Regions from separate parts of the Kluyvera chengduensis genome, predicted to be linked through region 3. Evidence: riboswitches for the same ligand, from Rfam matches in the RefSeq annotation. Region 3 holds a riboswitch; each other region holds the start of a gene.
What was found. Region 3 has a riboswitch for thiamine pyrophosphate ahead of thiB (thiamine ABC transporter substrate binding subunit). Riboswitches for the same ligand answer to the same signal wherever they lie in the genome.
Positions count from the first base shown of each region.

Region 1: another riboswitch for thiamine pyrophosphate. It lies ahead of thiC (phosphomethylpyrimidine synthase ThiC); the one in region 3 lies ahead of thiB (thiamine ABC transporter substrate binding subunit).
Region 2: another riboswitch for thiamine pyrophosphate. It lies ahead of thiM (hydroxyethylthiazole kinase); the one in region 3 lies ahead of thiB (thiamine ABC transporter substrate binding subunit).

Region 1 covers NZ_JBIQOI010000016.1:7,356-13,374, forward strand. Annotated here, with positions in the region: gene ACH1XZ_RS22595 (DUF1481 domain-containing protein) at 1-134, opposite strand, end outside; gene hupA (nucleoid-associated protein HU-alpha) at 147-419, opposite strand; gene ACH1XZ_RS22605 (YjaG family protein) at 606-1,196, opposite strand; gene nfi (deoxyribonuclease V) at 1,230-1,910, opposite strand; gene hemE (uroporphyrinogen decarboxylase) at 1,920-2,984, opposite strand; gene nudC (NAD(+) diphosphatase) at 3,025-3,798, opposite strand; gene rsd (sigma D regulator) at 3,896-4,381, shown strand; TPP riboswitch at 4,554-4,663, shown strand; gene thiC (phosphomethylpyrimidine synthase ThiC) at 4,747-6,019, shown strand, end outside.
Region 2 covers NZ_JBIQOI010000001.1:449,218-455,236, reverse strand. Annotated here, with positions in the region: gene ACH1XZ_RS02040 (mandelate racemase family protein) at 1-1,090, opposite strand, end outside; gene fbaB (class I fructose-bisphosphate aldolase) at 1,360-2,412, opposite strand; gene thiD (bifunctional hydroxymethylpyrimidine kinase/phosphomethylpyrimidine kinase) at 2,558-3,358, opposite strand; gene thiM (hydroxyethylthiazole kinase) at 3,355-4,140, opposite strand; TPP riboswitch at 4,175-4,271, opposite strand; gene ACH1XZ_RS02020 (PAAR domain-containing protein) at 4,595-6,004, shown strand; gene ACH1XZ_RS02015 (hypothetical protein) at 5,985-6,019, shown strand, end outside.
Region 3 covers NZ_JBIQOI010000006.1:170,655-176,673, reverse strand. Annotated here, with positions in the region: gene sgrR (HTH-type transcriptional regulator SgrR) at 1-1,131, shown strand, start outside; TPP riboswitch at 1,167-1,267, shown strand; gene thiB (thiamine ABC transporter substrate binding subunit) at 1,298-2,281, shown strand; gene thiP (thiamine/thiamine pyrophosphate ABC transporter permease ThiP) at 2,257-3,867, shown strand; gene thiQ (thiamine ABC transporter ATP-binding protein ThiQ) at 3,851-4,549, shown strand; gene ACH1XZ_RS16365 (DedA family protein) at 4,641-5,408, opposite strand; gene araC (arabinose operon transcriptional regulator AraC) at 5,538-6,019, opposite strand, start outside.

The DNA.
Region 1 (6,019 bases), on a different contig from region 3:
TAGCCGCTGGCGGTGAAAGGCGGCAGCGTGCTGTTATGGCTGCAGGCAGTGAGCAACAGTACGCCAGCCAGCGCCGATAAACGGCGCCAGATGAACGAAAGGGGCGAAACCGCCCCTTCTTTAAAACTGTTCACTGCCACGCGGTCTTACTTAACTGCGTCTTTCAGTGCTTTGCCAGAAACAAATGCCGGCACGTTAGCTGCGGCGATTTTGATTTCTTTACCGGTCTGCGGGTTGCGGCCAGTACGCTCAGCGCGGTGGTTCACTTTGAAGGTACCGAAACCAACCAGTTGTACAGCATCACCTTCTTTCAGAGACTCAGTAATAGCAGCCAGGGTGGATTCCAGTGCAGCTTTAGCCTGGGTTTTAGACAGTTCAGCCTTGTCCGCAATTACATCAATCAGTTGAGTCTTGTTCATAAGTTATCCTTACAATGTGTTTATCGCTTGCTAAGCATCGAGTGCGACGAAAATGCCATAAAAGCACTCTCCTGCATACACGCACCGATAGCCACTTTTTTTCGCCCTCCAAATGTAGACCAGACGGGGGGCAGATGTGAAGCCTTCAGGCATTACAATTCAGGCGGTAAATCACGTTTTGTTGTCTCATTGCTGAAAAATTATACCAATATTGCTCTCACCGGCCTCGCGGAGGTCTGCGCGTAGCCCTTTAATCAGTTCAATATCGCGTTCTTCACACTCGGCTAAAAGGCGGAAAATCTCCCACTGAATGTCCCATTCTTGCTCTACAGCAGGGTTCAAACGCAGCTCTTCATCGGTCATTTCGCGACCAGCCTGGGTCATTTCCAGCATCGCGACGGAAGTAATAGAACTCTTACTGACTTCGATCGCGTGCTCGAGCGTTTCACCGCTCAGGCGAGAATGTATTAATTCGCTCAATGCCACGCAGGCATCGATCGCCGGGTAAACGCCGTACATGTCGTAATCGTCGGCTGACGGGATCGCCTCTTCCAGTTTTTCCAGCTGGCTGTCGAAGTTCACTTTCGCGTCTTTGACCGTCAGGGTTTCCCAGATGAGGTCGAGAATGCGGCGGTACACCTGTGGCTCACCAAATTCCGACTCTTTGCAGAACATGGCGTAGTTCGGGTACATGCGTTCACACAGGCAAGCCATGAAGGTGACGTGCTGCCAGCTTTCCAGCTTCTCCAGACGCAGATGAATCGGGTTTTGTAACATGATGAGTTCTCAAATACGGAAATTAGACGCAGTTTACCCGATATGGGGCATTTTTGCTGCAAGCCGCGTAAAAGCCGGACGCTCAGATGCAACAGCATCCGCCCAGCGCGTGGGTTCCGGCAGTCGGTAGCCTTGGGTGCAGCGCTGTACCCACGCCAAAGCGCTCTCGAGGCTTACGCGGTGCCCCGTGGAGATAAACAGCGGGTTGCAGCGCACTTTGCTGCGCCAGACCCATGCCAGCTGCTCGTCTTTGTCGATTAGCGGCGCGAGCGCGCCTGCTTCTGGTGGGAGCGGCTCAAACTTACCGCACAGCCGCTTTTTCGCCACGCCAATGGTGGGAACATCCGCCAGCAGACCAAAATGGCTAGCAACGCCCAAACGGCGCGGATGCGAAATGCCATGGCCGTCGACGAACAGTAAATCCGGCTTTTGCGAAAGCTGCTGCCATGCCGCCATTAATGCCGGGGTTTCGCGAAAAGAGAGAAAACCGGGGATATAGGGCATGGTGGTGGCGATACGCGCCACCTGATACTCCACGAGCTCAAGCGACGGGTACTTCAGCAGTACCATCGCGGCGCGCGTCACTTCGCCGCCCTGCTCAAAGCCGACGTCGGCACCGCCGATCAGATCAGGGGGATCGCTGTTAAAACGATCGTCCCGGATCACCGATGAGGCCAGCTCAAGTTGCTGCGCGCGCAGCGACGCGAGATCCACGTGATTCCCTTAGCGGTGATACTGCGCCGACAGACGGTGCACTGCTTCAACGAAGACGCCCGCGTGTTCTGGCGGCACGTCCTGATGAATACCGTGGCCAAGGTTGAAGACGTGGCCTTCGCCCTGACCAAAACCGGCCAGAATCGTCGCCACTTCTTCTTCAATGCGCGCCGCAGGCGCGTAGAGCATGGACGGGTCCATATTGCCCTGTAGGGCAACTTTATGCCCCACACGGCGGCGCGCATCGGCGATATCGGTAGTCCAGTCGAGCCCCAGCGCATCGCAGCCGGTTTCCGCCATCGCTTCCAGCCACTGACCGCCGCCTTTGGTGAACAGCGTCACCGGCACGCGGCGGCCGTCGTTTTCACGCAGCAGGCCGTCGACGATTTTGTGCATGTAGTACAGCGAGAACTGCTGATAGTCGCGTCCGGTGAGCACGCCGCCCCAGGTGTCGAAAATCATCACCGACTGCGCGCCAGCTTTAATCTGCGCGTTGAGATACAGCGTGACGCTCTGCGCCAGCTTGTCGAGCAGCAGATGCAGCGCTTTAGGGTCGGCGTACATCATCTTTTTAATCACGGTGAAGGCTTTGCTGCTGCCGCCTTCCACCATATAGGTCGCCAGCGTCCACGGGCTGCCGGAGAAACCAATCAGCGGCACTTCGCCCTTCAGCTCACGGCGAATGGTGCGCACCGCGTTCATCACGTAGCCCAGCTCACCTTCCGGGTCCGGAATCGGCAGCTTTTCAACATCCGCTTTACTGGTAATTGGCGAGGTAAAGCGCGGGCCTTCCCCGGCTTCGAAGTACAACCCCAGCCCCATCGCATCCGGAATGGTCAGGATATCCGAGAAGAGGATCGCCGCATCAAGCGGATAGCGACGCAGCGGCTGCAGCGTCACTTCGCAGGCCAGCTCGGCGTTTTTGCACAGCGACATAAAATCACCGGCCTGGGCGCGGGTTGCCTTGTACTCCGGCAAATAGCGGCCTGCCTGGCGCATCATCCATACCGGGGTCACGTCTACGGGCTGGCGCAGCAGCGCACGCAGATAACGATCGTTCTTCAGTTCGCTCATGTTTACATTCCTTTAGCGTTGATGCGCCTATTGTAACATGTCAGTCGTAATCAGCCCGACACATTGCCACGGTATCTTCGATCAGACGACGTGCCACGGTGCCCGGCGGCGGCAGAAGCGGGAGATCGTCATAGCGATACCAGTTGGCGTTAAGCAGCTCTTTGGGATCGATAACGATGTCGCCGCTGTCGTACTCCGCCATAAAGGCGGTCATCAGCGACTGCGGGAACGGCCACGGCTGGGAGGTGATGTAGCGCAGGTTCTTCACCTTAATGCCGCTCTCCTCCATCACTTCACGCGCTACCGCCTGCTCTAAGGTTTCGCCCACTTCGACAAAACCGGCCAGCACGGTATGCACGCCGTTGCGATGGCGAACGTGTTGGGCAAGAAGAATCGAGTCGTCACGGCGAATGGCCACGATAATGCACGGTGCAATCTGCGGGTAATAGCGTTCGCGGCAGTGGCTGCACAACATGGCCCATTCGGTTTTGCTTGGGTGCATGGTGTGGCCGCAGTAGCCGCAGAATTTGTGCGAACGGTAAAACTCCGCCAGCTGCACGCCGCGCCCAGCAAGCTGGAATAGGCCAACGTCCTGGTCAAGAACCTGGCGCACGGTGCCCATATCATGACGCTTCTGTTGCTGAACCAACCACACCGGATCGCCTTCCCACTCGCCAATCTGGAGTGCGTGCTGACCCACAAGATCGAAATTTACCGCTTCGCCATATGGTAATTCCCCACCGGGCAACCATAATTTTTGTTCGTGGCTGACTATCCACCAACCGCGATCCCATTTTTCAATTATACGATCCATATCTCTTGCGCTACCTTTGCTTCACAGGCATGTTGTTAACATTATTATTACATAATGACGTGAGCAGATTTTAATCTTATCGATGCGGGGTCAACCTATGTTAAACCAGTTAGAAAGTCTAAAAGAGCGAATTCATGGACACCACAAACTGGTCGACCGTTGGCTGAATATTCGTAAGCACCTGCTCGTAGCTTACTACAATCTGGTTGGCCTTAAGCCTGGCAAAGAATCGTTCATGCGTCTTAATGAGAAAGCGCTTGATGACTTTTGTCAGCGCCTGGTCGACTATTTGTCTGCCGGTCATTTCAGTATTTATGAACGCATTATCCATAAAATGGAAGGCAACAGTCCGCTTTTAAACGCCAGTAAAATCTGGCCGTTGCTGGACGCCAATACCCAACAAATTATGGACTACTACGACTCTACGCTGGAGAACGCTATCGACCAGGATAACGTGTATGAATTCCAGCAGGCGCTGTCCGATATCGGTGAAGCGCTGGAGGCTCGTTTTCTGTTAGAAGACCAGCTCATCATGCTGACCTTCGAGGCGCTCGGCCCGGATGAAATAAAACGCCCGGCTTGAGATTTGCCGCATTAACGAGTAGTTTACATTCATTACCTCTACCCTAAATACTTCGAGTTGCAGGAAGGCGGCAAGGGAGTGCATCCCCAAGAGCGTACATAAGTACGTGACTGGGGTGCGCGAGCGCAGCCAACGCATCTGCAGCTTGAAGTATGACGGGTACATCTGAGGTTACTTCTTGTCGGAGTGCCCAGTGCGCAAGCACGGGCTGAGACCGTTAATTCGGGATCCGCGGAACCTGATCAGGTTAAGACCTGCGAAGGGAACAAGAGTCAATCTATAGTCGCATCGCCCAAGGGCGATCTTCTCTCTTGCTTCATCCGTCGTCTGACAAGCCATGTCCTTACTTTTATTTGGAATGAGCTATGTCTGTCACTACTAAACCCTCTCGCCGCGAACAGCGCGCCCAGGCCCAACACTTTATTGATACCCTGGAAGGCACCGCGTTCCCGAATTCCCAACGTATCTACATCACCGGTTCGCAGCCGGATATCCGCATTCCGATGCGCGAAATTCAGCTGAGCCCCACGCTGATTGGCGGCAATAAAGAGAACCCACAGTTTGAAGCGAACGAAGCGGTGCCGGTGTATGACACCTCCGGCCCCTACGGTGACCCGGACGTGGCGATTAACGTTCAGCAGGGTCTAGCCAAGCTGCGCCAGCCGTGGATTGCCGCCCGTGGCGACAGCGAAGAGCTGGACGACCGCAGCTCCGCCTACACCAAAGAGCGCCTGGCCGATGATGGGCTGGACGAGCTGCGTTTTAACGGGCTGCTGACGCCGAAGCGCGCCAAAGCGGGTAAATGCGTCACCCAACTGCACTACGCGCGCCAGGGGATCGTTACTCCGGAAATGGAGTTCATCGCCATTCGCGAGAACATGGGCCGCGAGCGTATTCGCAGCGAAGTGTTACGCCACCAGCATCCAGGCATGGCCTTCGGCGCACGTCTGCCGGAGAACATCACGCCGGAGTTCGTACGTGATGAAGTCGCCGCCGGGCGCGCCATCATTCCAGCCAACATTAACCACCCAGAGTCCGAGCCAATGATCATCGGCCGCAACTTCCTCGTGAAGGTGAACGCCAACATCGGTAACTCAGCGGTGACCTCTTCCATCGAAGAGGAAGTGGAAAAACTGGTGTGGTCCACCCGCTGGGGTGCGGATACCGTGATGGACCTGTCGACCGGCCGCTATATCCACGAAACCCGCGAGTGGATCTTGCGTAACAGCCCGGTTCCGATCGGCACCGTCCCGATCTACCAGGCGCTGGAGAAGGTCAACGGGATCGCCGAAGATCTGACCTGGGAAGCGTTCCGCGATACGCTGCTGGAACAGGCTGAACAGGGCGTCGACTACTTCACCATCCACGCAGGCGTGCTGCTGCGCTACGTGCCGATGACCGCGAAACGCCTGACCGGCATCGTCTCTCGCGGCGGGTCCATCATGGCGAAATGGTGCCTTTCCCATCATCAGGAAAACTTCCTCTACCAACATTTCCGCGAAATCTGTGAAATCTGCGCCGCCTACGACGTATCGCTGTCGCTGGGCGACGGTCTGCGTCCTGGCTCCATTCAGGATGCCAACGACGAAGCGCAGTTCTCCGAGCTGCACACGCTGGGCGAGCTGACCAAAATCGCCT
Region 2 (6,019 bases), on a different contig from region 3:
GTTGAGACAGGTGAACATAACCATCGGCGTCCATTGGGTCGACGATGCTGTTCAGGTAAGCCGCTGGCTGGTCGTAGTCGAGGAACGGATGCAGCAGGCCACGCTCGTACCAGCGACAGTTGCGAATAGCGCCAATCACCGCCAGGCTCGCCGCGCCGTTACCGTGCACTTCGCAGTCCATGCCGAACGACTCTGCCAGCGCGGCCACCTTCATGGTTGGCGTAATGCCGCCCACACCGTTGGCCCCTGCGCGCAGGATGTCGCACGCGCCCGCTTTCACCCAGTCAGCACGGCTGTGGTGCTTACCACCGAAGCTTTCCGGCCCGATAATCGGAATCGAGAGGTTTTCAGCAAGCCAGGCGTAGGAGGACATGCTGTCTTCTTCCATTGGCTCTTCAAACCAGGCGAAGTTGAGTTTTTCCAGCTCTTTACCAATCCACAGCGCTTCGGTGCGGCTGTACCAGTGGTAGCCGTCGATCATCAGGTCGATATCCGGGCCGACCGCCTCGCGCACCGCGGCGCAGGCTTTGATATCCATTTTTGGGTTTGGCGCGAACGACACCGGCGGCATCCAGGTGTGCAGCTTGATAGCTTTGTAGCCGCGCGCCACCAGCGTTTCAGCAAAGGCCGCGTACTCTTCCGGCGTGGACAGGCCGCCTTCGAGATCGTCGCCGCACATGGTGCTGCCGTAGGCCGGTACTTTGTCGCGGTAGCCGCCCAGCAGCTTGTAAACCGGCATATTGAGCTTACGCCCAATGAGATCCCACAATGCCTGCTCAACGAAGGAGAGCGCACGCTCGGTCAGTTGATGCGCACTGCCACGCTGCCAATGCACCAGATCCTGCCAGATACGCTCGCGGTCGAACGGGTCCTGCCCTACCAGCACCTTGCGAAAGAAGGTATTCACCACAAACGGACGCACGATTTCCGGCGGCGCAAAGGAGTAACCCTTGCTACCGTCGTCGGCGGTAATGGTCAGCATCGCCATCTTGGCCATGCTTTCTGGCCCCGGGTGAGAGTGTCCGGCGCTGTCGGAGACGCGGCGCGTAGGGTGCTGGAAAACGGTGACATTTACAGATTCAATTTTCATTAAGTGTCCTTTATACAACATGCTACATGGCGACTAATTCACCACGGGTCTGTGTAAAACACGGTTCCGGTAATACGGTTTTAGGGAATTGAAAAGGCGTTTCATCACTAATCTAAGCACAAAATAACGTCTCTTCCACGGACAATCTCCGCTAACACCGGGCTGTTTTTTGGGCATGCGCACGAGAGTGCGTGACGTTTTTCACAAAAGGATGGGGAAATGTGAGGGGGATCGTCATCCTCTCCCGGACAGGAGAGGATGAACAAAAATCAGGCGAAGGTGATTTTGTTGTCGAGATAGACATCCTGAACGGCGTTGATTAATTCCACCCCGTCAGCCATCGATTTTTTGAAGGCTTTACGGCCAAGAATCAGCCCCATACCGCCCGCGCGTTTGTTGATAACCGCCGTACGTACCGCATCGGAAAGGTCAGTATCACCGCCCGCGGCACCGCCGGAGTTAATCAGCCCGGCACGGCCCATATAGCAGTTCGCCAGTTGGTAGCGCACCAGATCGATAGGATTATCGGTGGTCAGTTTGGTGTACACGCGCTCGTCGGTGTAGCCGAAGTTCACCGCTTTATAGCCGCCGTTATTCTCGGCCATTTTCTGCTTCACGATATCCGCGCCGATCGTGGCGGCCAGATGGTTGGCCTGCCCGGTCAGGTCAGCAGATACGTGGTAATCCACGCCGTCTTTTTTAAACGCCGGGTTACGCAAATAGGCCCACAGTACGGTGACCAGCCCCAGTTCGTGCGCGCGCTCAAAAGCGGCAGAGATTTCTTCAATCTGGCGGCGCGACTCTTCCGAGCCAAAATAGATGGTCGCCCCAACCGCCACCGCCCCCAGATTGAACGCCTGCTCGACGCTGGCGTACAGCGTCTGGTCAAAGGTGTTCGGGTAGCTCAGGGTTTCGTTGTGGTTAAGCTTGACGAGGAACGGAATACGGTGCGCGTAGCGGCGAGATACCGAAGCCAGTACGCCATAGGTGGAGGCCACGCAGTTACAGCCTGCTTCAATCGCCAATTCAACGATATTTTTCGGATCAAAATAGAGCGGGTTAGCGGCAAACGAGGCCCCGGCAGAGTGCTCAACGCCCTGGTCCACTGGCAGAATCGACAGGTAGCCTGTCCCGGCTAAGCGTCCGGTATTGTAGAGGGTCTGCATGTTTCGCAGCACCGCAGGCGGACGGTTGTTATCCGTCATCACCCGGTCAACGTAGTCGTGGCCAGGCAGATAGAGCTGGTCGGCTGGAATGGTCATACAACGATGCTGTAAAAGGCTGTCGGCGTCTTTGCCAAGCAACTGCGCAATATCAGTCATAGCTATGCTCCCGTAAGCGCCGACATCATGTCGGCTGGATATCCTGCTCAACACTTTTGAGCAGGGTAAGCCTGGTACCGGGAGCGTGGAATGTCCAACTTTTGGCAGATTTTAAGCACAACCTGCTGGCACGTCAGCCGGACAGTTACCACCATTCGTGGAAATGGTGCACCGGCCCAATACCTTCACCTACCTGTAAGGTATCGGCCTGGGCCAGCGCCTGCGACAGCCAGGCTTTTGCCACCGGCACCGTCTCCTGCCAGCTGGCATGGCGTGGCCGTAATGCGGCTAACGCAGCCGACAGCGTACACCCCGTGCCGTGGGTGTTTTTGGTCACGACGCGCGGCGCGGTGAAGCGCATTTCCCCTTCGGCGCTAAACAGCCAGTCCGGGCTTTCAGCGTCGTCCAGATGACCGCCCTTCATCAGCACCGCTTCACAGCCGAGCGCCCGCAGCGCTCGGCCCTGCTCCAGCATTTCGCGCTCGTTGCGGGCATGCGGCGCGTCAAGCAGCGCTGCCGCTTCCGGCAGGTTTGGCGTAATCAGGGAAACCTGCGGCAACAGGCGCTGACGCAGCGTCTCGACCGCCGACACCGACAGTAGCGGATCGCCACTTTTCGCCAGCATCACGGTATCCAGCACCACGTTCTGAATGCGGTAGCGTTGCAGACGTTCCGCGACCGCTTCCACAATGTCCGTCTCCGCTAGCATGCCGATTTTGGTGGTGTCGATGCGTACGTCGCTGAACACAGAATCAAGCTGTGCGGCCACGAAATCGGGCTCAATACGGTAAACCGACTGCACGCCGCGGGTATTTTGCGCCACCAGTGCGGTAATCACCGAGCAGCCATAAGCGCCGAGCGCCGAGAAGGTTTTCAGGTCGGCCTGAATGCCCGCGCCGCCGCTTGGGTCGGTGCCAGCAATGGTCAGTGCGTTGATGCGTTTCATGCCAACACCTCCCCGTGCATTGCATACAACGCATCGAGAAATGCGGGAACAAAACTGCCCGGCCCTCGCCCCTGCGCCGCGCGCTGCCCCGCCAGTTTCATCACGGCGCACGCGCCGGCCACGTTCAGCAATCGGTCACCCGGTAAGGCGCAGCTTGCCGCCACCACCGCCGACAGCGCACAGCCGGTTCCCACCACGCGGGTCATCAACGGAGAACCGCCGTTTACCGCCAGCGTACGTTTGCCGTCGGTGATGTAATCCACCTCACCGGTTACCGCAACAATCGCGCCGCTTTCTTGAGCCAGTTTCTGTGCCGCCGGTAGCGCCTTCGCGGCGGTATCGGTGGTATCAACGCCGCGCCCGCCCTGGCTCTCGCCCGCCAGCGCCCTGATTTCTGAGGCATTACCACGAATCGCTGCCGGAGCCATCTGCGCCAGTTCACGACAGAAATCACTGCGCAGCGTCAACGCCCCCACCGCCACCGGATCGAGCGCCCACGGTGTTCCGGCACGGTTCGCACTTTCCACCGCCGCCCGCATGGCCTGAGCACGTGGTTGCGTTAAGGTACCGACGTTAATCAACAGCGCGCTGGCAATGGATGAAAATTGAGCGGCTTCATCCGCGTCAATCACCATCGCTGGTGATGCGCCAAGCGCAAGCAGGACGTTTGCGGTAAAGGTCTGCACGACGTCATTGGTCATACAGTGAACCAGGGGGGAATGTTGATGCAGAAGGTGTGCGGTGTGCGCGCAATGCGCGGGACTTAGCAGGTCGGCTTGCATGGTTTGCTCCTGCCAAAACGCGAAGAAGCAATGACCTGGCGGCCTCTGACTTCCCTACGCTGGCATTATCCAGATCAGGTGGTACGGGTTTTTCTCAGCCCATCAGCGATGGGGCACCCCGAGTCATGAAGATAGAATCTCTATACTTTTTGCCAGATTAGGGGAAGTTGCTCGCGGTTGCAAGCCCGGCCTCCCGGGTATAGCTTCTTCATCTTAAAACACGCCTGACTCCTTTTTGCTCCCCCCCAGAAACAAAAATAGAGAGATTTATCTCTGCACTGAAGTGCATCAGTAAGAGAGAAGCACCTTTGATAAAGGTAACGTCGAGGAGGAGTAATCGCCTTTACTGGTTGTTACGAAACAGAGTGTTACTTAGGCCTAATACTTATTGTGCATCCGATTATTGGTTGTAAAATAGCCACTCAAATTATTTCCACAACAAGTAAATGGACTTATGCTTGTAAAACTAAAAGTTATTACCGTCGGTGATAAAACAACCACAGGTGGAACCGTAGAAAATGGCGCATTGACCGTATTTTGCCAAAGCCGACTCGTTGCCCTTATTGGCTCTGAATCCTTTTGCCCTCAATGTAAAACTCTCGGCGTAATACGGAAAACCAACCGCTTCAACGTTTTCGCTGAAAATAAACAAGTTTGCCTTGAAAATGATGTTGTTGAATGCGGTTGCCCAATTGGCACTAACCGCCTCATTGCTTCTCCTGATGCTTTTGAGTTTATTGGTTATGATGATAGCGCTGTGGGGGTCACGGTTTCCCATGAAGAAGTCTCCGACTTTCTCCGTGAAGGGGGAAATACGCTGTTCAGCACGGGAGAACAAGAACCCGAACAACACGCACAAGCAGCTAAAAAGAAACGCACTGGTGTTGATGCTGGTTTCTGCATAGTTCCTGAACAATCGACAACCGAACTATTCGAAAACATCCTGTTTGCTGGCGGTCAGCCAGAAGGGACACGCGAACTTTACCGCTCATTGAATGATGCAGGTAAAGAATACAAGGCCGGTTCTATTCTGCTTTTGGTCGATCCTGATAAGCAGGAGGACGAACAGATTGCACACATGCAGCAAGCTAAAGCGCGAATCGATGCAGCATTGGCCCCATTGACGCATGAGGAAGCTAATTTACTCCACAAACACTACGCTACCATAGCAAATTTCACCAGCTACGCTGATACTGGAATTGGCCTTTCTGCTGATCCTGTTGGAAAATACTTTGAGAGTATCGAAAAAATACTCCGCGAGATTCAAGAAACGTATAAGAATACCTATATAACAAGAGGCTCGTTGATTGGCGAACAATTCTATGTCAAACGTAGCCATTTATTTAAAGAACTTGAATCCATACTCAAAGTCAGTTTCCTTAATAAGGCTATGAAATTCGGAGAGTATACCAAAATAAGAAATGCACTCGGACTTTCCAGCAGTTCTATTACCCACAAATGGAATGAAACGGGGATCGGTGACATTGAAGGCTATGCTACTCACATTGAACGGGCAGCTAAATACGTAAAAGCAATGCGTTATACTGGTTATTTAGGCATTGGTTTTAGCGGGCTCCATTCTCTTAACGAAATTCATGAGGCGTGTTCTGTTGGCCGCGAAGCTGAATGTACTAAGAAAAAGTATACTGAGATTGGTAGCTTTGCTTTGGGTACAGGTGGCGGTGTTCTCGCTAGCGGCGGGGCTATAACATTATGCGTCGCAATCGGCGTTGGTACTGCTGGTGTTGGCGGGCTTGTTTGTACCGTTATTGCAGGTATTGGTTTAGGGTACGCAGGTAGCACAGTGGGAAGTGCTATTGGGGAATTAGGTGGAGAAAAGTTGTATGACGTTTTCGGCAATTAATTTTCTGACGATCCA
Region 3 (6,019 bases):
TCCCCATTACACTGGCGTTTTTACTTGCGCCCCGGCATTCATTTTCATCACGGTCGCGAACTGGAAATGGAAGACGTCATCAGTTCGCTGCATCGCAGCATGACGCTGTCGCTCTTTTCCAACATCACGCGCATTGATTCTCCTACTGCCTGGACGCTCGACGTACATCTCAACGAGCCTGACCGCTGGCTGCCGTGGCTGTTCGGCCAGGTATCGGCGATGATCCTGCCACGCGAATGGCAATCGCTCAGCGACTTCTCCCGCATGCCGGTGGGAACCGGGCCGTATGCCGTCGCCCGCAACAATCAGAACCAGCTAAAGATCCACGCCTTTGATGACTATTTCGGTTTCCGGGCGCTGATTGACGAGGTGAACGTCTGGGTGCTGCCGGAAATCAGCGACGAGCCGAACGGCGGCCTGACGCTTCAGGGCACCACCCAAAGCGAAAAGGCGGTGGAAAGCCGCCTTGAAGAGGGCTGCTACTATCTGCTGTTTGACGCGCGCAGTTCACGTGGCAACAACCCGGCGGTACGGCAGTGGCTGAGCCACATTTTCCACCCGAACAACCTGCTGTATCACGCGGGCGAGCAGCACCAGAGTCACTGGTTCCCGGCCTACGGCCTGCTACCCCGCTGGCACCATGCCCGCAGCCACGCCTGCGAGAAACCGGCAGGTCTTGAGTCGGTCACCCTCACCTACTACCGCGATCACGTTGAACACCGGACTATCGGTCAGATAATGGAAGCGCTGCTGGCGGCGCATCAGGTCAAACTGGTGATTCAGGAAGTGGACTACGACGAATGGCACCGTGGCGAGGTGGTCAGCGATATCTGGCTGAACAGCGCCAACTTTACGCTGCCGCTCGATTTCTCACTCTTTGCCTATCTTTATGAAGTACCGCTGATTCGCCACTGTATTCCCATCGACTGGGAGCAGGACGCGCAGCGCTGGCGCGCAGGGGCGCTTTCGCTGCCCGACTGGTGCCAAAGTCTGCTGGCAAATCAGTCCATTGTGCCGCTAATCCATCATTGGCTGATGCTACAAGGTCAGCGCAGTATGCGCGGCGTTCGCATGAACACCCTGGGCTGGTTCGACTTTAAATCCGCCTGGTTTGCCCCGCCGGATCCTTAAGGCTTTTGATTTATTCACGTAATCATTACAATGTGCCGTTCTCAACGGGGTGCTGCGCCGAGTGCGCGAGCTGAGAAAATACCCGTCGAACCTGATCCGGATAATCCCGGCGAAGGGATTTGAGGCTAACTCAAAATCCTTTGCCACCATTTTATAAAGGTGCAAAGTGCTCAAAAAATTACTCCCCCTGCTGGTGCTGGTTGCCGCTCCGGCCCTCGCCAAGCCTGTACTGACCGTCTATACCTACGACTCTTTTGCCGCTGATTGGGGCCCTGGTCCAGCGGTGAAAAAAGCGTTTGAAGCCGATTGTAACTGCGAGCTGAAGTTCGTGGCGCTGGAAGACGGTGTTTCGCTGCTTAATCGTCTGCGCATGGAAGGCAAAAACAGCAAAGCCGACGTGGTGCTGGGGCTCGATAACAATCTGCTACAAGCCGCAACCGACACCAAACTGTTCGCCAAAAGCAACGTTCCCACGGACGCCGTGACCGTACCCGGCGGCTGGAACAACGACACCTTCGTGCCGTTCGACTACGGCTACTTTGCCTTCGTCTACGACAAAAACAAGCTGAAGAACCCGCCAAAAAGCCTGAAAGAGCTGGTCGAAAGCGACCAGAAATGGCGCGTGATTTATGAAGACCCACGCACCAGCACACCGGGTCTGGGCCTGCTGCTGTGGATGCAAAAAGTCTACGGCGATAAAGCGCCGGAAGCCTGGCAGAAACTGGCGGCGAAAACGGTCACCGTGACCAAAGGCTGGAGCGAAGCGTATGGCCTGTTCCTGAAAGGGGAAAGCGACCTGGTGCTGAGCTATACCACCTCTCCGGCGTACCACATCATCGACGAGAAGAAAGACAACTACGCGGCGGCGAACTTTAGCGAAGGCCACTACCTGCAGGTGGAAGTGGCGGCAAAAACCGCGGCCAGTAAACAGCAGAAGCTGGCAGATGAGTTCCTGAAATTTATGGTTTCTCCGGCCTTCCAGAACACCATTCCAACCGGCAACTGGATGTATCCGGTGACCAACGTCACGCTGCCAGAAGGCTTTAATAGCCTGGTGAAACCGCAAACTGCGCTGGAATTTACCCCGCAGCAGGTGGCCTCCGAACGTCAAAACTGGATTAACGCATGGCTTCGCGCAGCCAGCCGCTAATCCCTCGCTGGTTGTATCCAGGGCTGACGGCAACCACGCTGATGGTTGCCGTCGCGCTGGCGGCGTTTCTGTCGCTGTGGCTGAACGCGCCGGAAACATCGTGGTCAACGTTGCTCGGCGATAGCTATCTGTGGCACGTGGTGCGCTTCTCGTTCTGGCAGGCGTTCCTGTCAGCGCTGCTGTCGGTCGTTCCCGCGATTTTCCTTGCCCGAGCGCTTTACCGACGACGTTTCCCTGGCCGTACGCTGCTGTTGCGGCTGTGCGCCATGACGTTGATTCTCCCAGTCCTGGTCGCCGTCTTCGGCATTCTGAGCGTTTATGGTCGCCAGGGCTGGCTATCCCAGCTTTTTGCCTGGCTGGGCTGGCAGTGGCATTTCTCACCCTACGGCCTGCAGGGCATTTTGCTGGCGCACGTGTTCTTTAATATGCCGATGGCGACCCGCCTGCTATTACAGGCGCTGGAGCAGATCCCCGGCGAGCAGCGCCAGCTTGCCGCCCAACTAGGTATGCGCGGCTATTCGTTCTTCCACCTGGTGGAATGGCCGTGGATGCGTCGGCAGATCCTGCCTATCGCCACGCTGATTTTCATGCTCTGTTTCGCAAGCTTTGCTACCGTGCTGTCGCTCGGCGGCGGGCCTTCGGCGACCACCATCGAACTGGCTATCTATCAGTCGCTGAACTTCGATTACGACCCGGCGCGCGCGGCGATGCTGGCGCTCATCCAGATGGGGTGCTGCCTGATGCTGGTGCTGTTAAGCCAGCGATTAAGCCGGGCGATTGCCGTGGGTAATAGCCACGTTCACGGCTGGCGTGACCCCGACGACCGCTGGCATAGTCGAATAACCGACGGCCTATTGATTATCCTCACTCTGCTGCTGCTGTTGCCGCCGCTGCTGGCGGTGGTGGTTGACGGCATCAACCCATCCATGTTCCAGGTCTTTACCCAGCCGGTACTCTGGCAAGCGCTGGGTACCTCGTTACGCATCGCCATTGCCGCCGGAGTTATCTGCGTGGTGCTGACCATGATGCTGCTGTGGAGCAGCCGTGAGCTGCGCGCCCGCAACCAGCCGCTGGCCGGGCAGGCAATGGAGCTGAGCGGTATGCTGATCCTCGCCATGCCGGGCATCGTGCTGGCCACCGGATTTTTCCTGCTGCTCAACAACACCGTTGGTCTGCCCGACTCCGCCGACGGTATTGTGATTTTCACCAACGCCCTGATGGCGGTACCTTATGCCCTTAAAGTGCTGGAAACGCCGATGCGTGACATTACCACCCGTTACAGCATCCTGTGCGAATCACTGGGGCTTTCTGGCTTTAACCGCCTAAAGGTGGTTGAACTGCGTGCCCTGAAGCGCCCGCTGGCCCAGGCGCTGGCTTTTGTCTGCGTGCTGTCGATAGGTGATTTCGGCGTCGTGGCGCTGTTCGGCAATGACAATTTCCGCACGCTGCCGTTTTATCTCTATCAGCAAATTGGCGCCTATCGCAGCCAGGACGGCGCGGTGACCGCGCTGATTTTGCTACTGCTCTGCTTCCTGCTGTTCACCGTTATTGAAAAGTTACCCGGACGCCATGCTAAAACTGAATGATGTCACCTGGCTTTACCAGCACCTGCCGATGCGCTTTAACGCCTCGATTGCCCAGGGCGAGAAAGTGGCTGTCCTCGGCCCTAGCGGCGCGGGGAAATCCACGCTGCTGAACCTGATTGCCGGCTTTCTGACGCCTGCCAGCGGCACGCTGCTGCTTGAAGGACGCGTGCATACCCATACGCCGCCATCACAGCGCCCGGTGTCGATGCTGTTTCAGGAAAATAACCTCTTCAGTCACCTGACCGTGCGCCAGAACATTGGGCTGGGCATGAGTCCGCGCCTCTCGCTCACCACGGAGCAGAAGCGAAAGTTACAGGTGATTGCCGGGCAGATGGGTATTGAGTCAATGCTGGACAGGCTGCCCGGTGAGCTCTCCGGCGGCCAACGTCAACGCGCCGCGCTGGCCCGGTGTCTGGTGCGCGAGCAGCCGATTTTACTGCTGGATGAACCGTTCTCAGCGCTCGACCCGGCGCTGCGTCAGGAGATGCTACAGCTGGTTGATGAAGTGTGTCAGCGGCAAAACCTAACATTGCTGATGGTTTCGCACAGCGTCGAGGATGCGGCAAGGATTGCGCCGCGCGCAATGGTGGTAGCGGAAGGGCGTATCGCCTGGGACGGCGATACGCAGGAATTATTGAGTGGGAAAGCCAGCGCGTCTGCGCTGCTGGGGATTCGGGCGTGATGTTCTGCCGGATGGTGGCTACGCCTTATCCGGCCTACAAATCGGTGCACGCGTAGGCCGGATAAGGCGCAGCCGCCATCCGGCACACTACCTACAGCCCCACCACCTTACGTAAAATCTCGATATACACCGGCATCAGCGGGTGACGAATCACGCTCACCAGCGCCATCACGCCGACGCCCAGCATCAGCGGAGCCAGCAACAGCAGGCGCTGACGGGTTAACAACGCACTTAGACGGTCATGATTCTCTTTCGCGCTGCGCCATAAGCGCCAGCACAGCCACCCCGCCAGCCACAGCAGCAACGCCGCCGCCAGTAGCAGCCACTTGAAGCTGGCGCTATTTTCATCCGCAGGAATATCGATTGCCGCCCCGGCCAGAATGCCGGGCAGGAAGTACAGCGGCGGCCACAGCACGCAGCCAATGATATTGGGGGTAATAAATTTGGCGATTGGCAGGTCAAGCATCCCCGCCACCATCGGCACCAGCGGGCGCGTCGGGCCGACAAACCGGCCGATCAGAATGGTAAACATGCTGTGCTGATGCAGCGCATGTTCGGTTTTATCCAGCAGCGATTTGTTTTTCTTCATAAATGACCAGCGATGCAGCGGCTTTTTAAAGCGCCATCCCAGCCAGAAAGAGACCCAGTCACCCAGCAGGCAGCCAATGATCCCCACCAGCCACGCCTGCCAGAAATTCACCTCACCGCTGCCGATAAGCGCTCCCAGCCCCGCCATCATCACGGTACCAGGCAGAATCAACCCCACCAGCGCCAGTGATTCCAGAAACGCCACCAGCGCCACCGCAATCAGCGAGTAGGTCGTGGACTGAGTAATAAAGTGTTCCAGCAGTGCTTGCATAGTGTGCCCGGTTTGAAAACGAAGCAGGGATTCTCCAGAGCGTCTCCCCTATCGTCAAGCCTTCAATTGTCTTTAGAGTTTACTGGCAAAGACAAAAACCAACACACCGCATTTCCTTTTCTTTACTTTTTATTCACACCCCGCGCGGAATTCGCTGGGGCTCGCGCCGGTGCATTTTTTAAATACGCGGGAAAAATAGAGCTGATCTTCAAAGCCTACGTTGCGCCCCACGGTGGCGATAGGCATTCGCGTGGTGCTGAGCAGCAGCTTAGCCTGGCTGATGCGCTGATCCTCGCGCCAGCTCAGCACGCTTACCCCAAGCTGCTGGCGGAACAGGTGCGACAGGCGCGACGGCGACAGGCAGACGTGCTGCGCGACGCTGGCAATATCAAAGTGGCTATCGGCAAGGTGGTCGCTGATGTACTGGCACGCATCGCGCACACGGTTATCCATCGGCGGATGCAGCGATTCATTGATGGCCTCCATGCGGCGCAGCAGCAACTGCTCCAGCAGGTTAATCGCCAGATGTTCCGAGTAGCGCCCAAGCCCCTGCCCAGCTTCGATTATCTGGCCAAACAGCTCAGAAATCTCTGCCTGATGCGCTTCATCCG